Regions from separate parts of the Streptacidiphilus sp. BW17 genome, predicted to be linked through region 2. Evidence: riboswitches for the same ligand, from Rfam matches in the RefSeq annotation. Region 2 holds a riboswitch; the other holds the start of a gene.
What was found. A riboswitch is a leader RNA that binds a small molecule or an ion and turns the genes downstream of it on or off. The one in region 2 is predicted to bind thiamine pyrophosphate.

Region 1 (2,197 bases), on a different contig from region 2:
TCGCCGCCGAGCACGTTGGCGGCCACCACGCGTGCGCCCTGCATGGCGTTGTCCCAGTGATGGACCGTCAGCCGCCGTCCGTAGCGCCGGGACGGGAACGAGACGCAGTCGCCGACAGCGAAGACGTCCGCCACACCACCGGCCCGCAGCCGCTCGTCCGCCGCGACCGCGCCGCGGTCGTCCAGGGCCACGCCGGAGCCGTCCAGCCAGCCGGTCTCCGGTCGGGCACCGATGCCGACCACGACCGCGTCGGCCTCGATCTCCTGGCCGTCGGTCAGGTGGAGTCCGCCCGGCAGGATGCCGCTCACGGCGGCGCCGGTCAGCAGGCGGACGCCCGCCTCCGCGTACCAGGCGCGGGTCCGCTCCCCCAGCTCGGTCGGCAGTGCGCCGGCCAGCGGGGAGGGCGCGGCCTCGACGACGGTGACCTCGCAGCCCAACTGCCGGGCGACGGTCGCCGCCTCCGCGCCGATCCAGCCCGCGCCGACGACGGCCACCCGCGCGCCCGGCCGGAGCGCGGCCTTGAGCGCGACCGCGTCGTCCTGGGTGCGCAGCAGGAAGGCGGACTCCGGCTGTCCCGGGAGTGAGATCGGGGCCGCGCCGGTGGCCAGCACCAGGCGGTCGTAGGAGAGGTCGCCCGTGTCGGTGCGCAGCAGGTGCGCGTCAGCGTCCAGGGAGAGCGCGCGGCGGCTCAGCGCCAGGTCGATGCCGAGGCCCGCGAAGTCCACCTCGAAGCGGGAGTCGGCGACCTTGCCCAGCAGCACGTCCTTGGAGAGCGGTGGACGGTCGTACGGCGGGTGCGGTTCAGCCCCCAGCAGGGTCAGCCGGTCGGTGTACCCCTGCGCGCGCAAGGCCACCGCGGTCTGCACGCCGGCCATCCCGGCCCCGACGATCACTACAGCCATTGCGCCACTGTATAGAGTGAAGCGTGAAGTAGACACGGGAGCCCGGAGCACCGGGCTGAGAGGGAGGCTGGGGCGCCTCCGACCGTCCGAACCTGATCCGGGTCATGCCGGCGAAGGGAGCGCAGGAACAATGACGCGCGAGCATGTCGATCGAACGTCCGACAGCAGCACCGACGTCCTGGTCGTCGGCGGCGGCATCATCGGGCTGGCCGTGGCCTGGCGGACGGCGCAGCGTGGCCTCTCCGTCACGGTGCTGGACCCCGATCCCGGTCACGGCGCGAACCAGGTCGCGGCGGGGATGCTGGCCCCGGTGACCGAGCTCCAGTACGGCGAGGAGCCGCTGCTCCGGCTCGGCATCGCGTCCAACACCCGCTACGCCGACTTCGTCGCCGAGCTGACCGAGGCCAGCGGCGGTCTCGACACCGGCTACCGCCGCTGCGGCACCCTGGCCGTCGCCCTCGACGCCGACGACCGCGCCGAGCTGCGCGAGGTGCACGCGTTCCAGCAGCGGCTGGGCCTCGCCACCGAGTGGCTGACCGGCCGCGAGTGCCGCCGGCTGGAGCCGATGCTCGCCCCCGACGTGCGCGGCGGGACGCTGGTCGCCGAGGACCACCAGGTCGACGGCCGCCGCCTCGGCGCGGCGCTGGTCGCCGCCTGCGAGCGCGCGGGCGTCACCCTGCACCGGTCCCGCGCGGCGAGGCTCACCGTGGCCGACAACCGCGCCGCCGGCGCGGTCGCCGAGGACGGCACCCGGATCTCCGCCGGGCGGACCGTCCTGGCCGCCGGGAGCTGGTCCGGCGAGCTGCCCGGTCTGCCGCCGGAGGCACGGCTGCCGGTGCGGCCGGTCAAGGGCCAGGTGCTGCGGCTGCGGATGGAGACCGTCCAGGGCCCGCTGCCGATGCCGTTCCTCTCTCGCAACGTCCGCGCCGTGGTCCGCGGCTGCCACATCTACGTCGTCCCGCGCGAGAACGGCGAACTCGTCCTCGGCGCGACCAGCGAGGAGCAGGGCTTCGACACCACCGTCACCGCGGGCGGCGTCCACGAGCTGCTGCGCGACGCCCGCGAACTGCTGCCCGGCATCACCGAGCTGCCGCTCGCCGAGACCAACGCCGGGCTGCGGCCCGGCACCCCCGACAACGCCCCGCTGCTCGGCCCGACCGCGCTGCCCGACCTGATCGCGGCGACCGGCCACTACCGCAACGGCGTGCTGCTGACCCCGGTCACCGGCGACGCGATCGCCACGCTGCTGACCACCGGCAGCCTGCCGCCCGAGGCCGCGCCCTTCACCCCCGAGC
Region 2 (2,197 bases):
AACCGAGTCGAGCTTGATCACCGCGACGTCGTAACCCTGGGCGCGCCCCACGACGGACGCGTTGTAGCTCGACCCGTCGGCGAACTTCACCGTGAGCTTGCCGCCGCCGATCGAAGGGGCGACGACGTGGTTGTTGGTGAGGATGTGGCCCTGGGTGTCGAAGACGAAGCCGGTGCCCGTGCCGGACTCGGAGGAGCCGCTGGCCTCGATGGTGACCACGCTCGGCAGCGCCTTGGCCGCGATCGCGGCGATGGAGCCCGCCGGTCGACTGAGGCCGTTCGGGTTGCTGGCGGCGGTCACCGTGGTGCTGGAACCGGCGGTGTTGCGGCCCTCCAACCAGGAGCCGATACCGCCGCCGACCGCGCCCGCGACGATCGCCGTGGCGGCGAGCAGCGCGATGAACACGCCACGACGGCTCCCCGCCGACCTGGGCTTCTCGACGATCTGGCCCGCCCCGAAGGGACCGACCGGGGCGTCCGGGAGCGGCGGCATGGGCGCGGTCTGCCAGATCGGCGGCTGCTGCGGAGGCTGCGGCGGCCCGGAGGGAGCCTCGACCATCGGAGCAGGGGCAGAGACCGGCGCCGGTGCAACAGGAGGAGCGGGCGCCGGAGCGGGCGGCTCGACGAAGGGCGGGATCGGCGCGGCCGGTGCCGCAGGCTCGGCCGGAGCCGTCGGCGGCTGGTCCGCGACCGGCAGGCGCGCCGGGGGTGCGGGGAAGCCGGCGAGGTCGGGGTCGGCCGGGGGCGCGACCGGGGTACTCGCGGGCGCCTGCTCCGCCGGACGATCCGCCGGAGTCGCATCGGGGGCGGGGCGTTCCGACCCGTCGGGCCCACCCTCGTGCTCGGTGCTCACGAATCGACCTCCTTGATACCGGACCAACGGGCCCTAGCATTCCGCAGACGCTGTCGGGGCATCGTAAGTCCCAGCCGTGCGCGTGGCACCCCGGCCGCACTCCGGCCACCGCCGTGTTCCCGGGCTGTTCCCGCCCTGTTCCGCCCCGATCCGCCGTGATCCACCCGGATCCGCCCGGATCCAGCAGGGCCCAAAACCGGCTGCGGAGAGGCCCGACCAGCGTCCCCACCGGACGCCCAGCCCCTGGACAGGCCTTGGACGGTCACCGTACAAGCCGTACCATGCCTCGAAAACACGTACCAGCGCGCGGCGACGCGTGCTGAACCTGCACCATATTCATACGTATTCATATGCGCGGGAGCTTGGACCTCACTCCAGGCTGAGAGGGCAGCAGGCCGCAGGACGCGGCAGGGCAGCCGACCGCCTGAACCTGACCGGGTAATGCCGGCGTAGGGAGCTCTGCAGACGGCCATGTCCGCAACCCTTCAGCACGACCCCGACCACCTGGGCGCGGCGTCCGCACACGCGGCCGAGGCTCCGCTCGTCCTCGACACCGCGCCGCCGCGCACCCTCGGCTTCCGCGAGCAGGGCGCGCTCTGGGCCAACCTCGGCGTCAGCCTGATCGGCTTCTCCAGCGCCGCGACGGTGATGGTCAACTCCAGCAACAAGAACCTGGCGCTGGCCGCCTCGTTCACGGCGATCGTGGTCGGCACGGTCATCGGCACGCTGATGCTCGCGCTGGCGGCGATCATCGGCACGCGGACCGGCGCGCCCGCCATGGCCGTGCTGCGCGGGCTCTTCGGCACGAAGCTCTCCTACGTGCCGACGGTGCTCAACATCATCCAGTGCGTCGGCTGGGGCGTCTACGAGCTGACCGTGATCACCCAGGGCGCGCAGGCGCTCTACGGCGGCATTCCGCGCTGGGTCTACGTGCTGGCGGCCGGGGCGCTGACGACGGCGATGACGATCCGACCGCTGGGCTCGATCGCAGTGCTGCGCCGCTACGTCGCGATCGCGGTCGGCGTGTCGATGCTCTTCTTCACCATCCAGCTGGTCCGCCACGGCGTGCACAACCCCGGTGGGAGCAACTGGAACGGCTTCCTCTCCGCGACCGACTACGTGATCGCGGTCTCGATCTCCTTCGTGCCGCTGGCCGCCGACTACACCCGGCACTCGCGGACCGTGAAGGGCTCGTTCTGGGGCACCTTCACCGGCTACACCGTCGCGCAGATCTGGTGCTACATCGTCGGCGCGATCGCGCTGACCCAGGTCGGCGGCGACCCGAACAAGATCTTCTCCACCTTCACCGGGCTGACCGCCGGGTGGATCTTCTTCCTGGTGCTGG

Region 1: it holds a riboswitch for thiamine pyrophosphate, as region 2 does, so the genes downstream of both, thiO (glycine oxidase ThiO) here and ABH940_RS00935 (cytosine permease) in region 2, are expected to answer to the same signal.

Annotation. Positions count from the first base shown of each region.
Region 1 covers NZ_JBGCCR010000002.1:193,428-195,624, forward strand. The annotation lists gene ABH940_RS02940 (NAD(P)/FAD-dependent oxidoreductase) at 1-902, opposite strand, end outside; TPP riboswitch at 927-1,038, shown strand; gene thiO (glycine oxidase ThiO) at 1,033-2,197, shown strand, end outside.
Region 2 covers NZ_JBGCCR010000001.1:201,943-204,139, forward strand. The annotation lists gene ABH940_RS00930 (S1C family serine protease) at 1-852, opposite strand, end outside; TPP riboswitch at 1,197-1,325, shown strand; gene ABH940_RS00935 (cytosine permease) at 1,324-2,197, shown strand, end outside.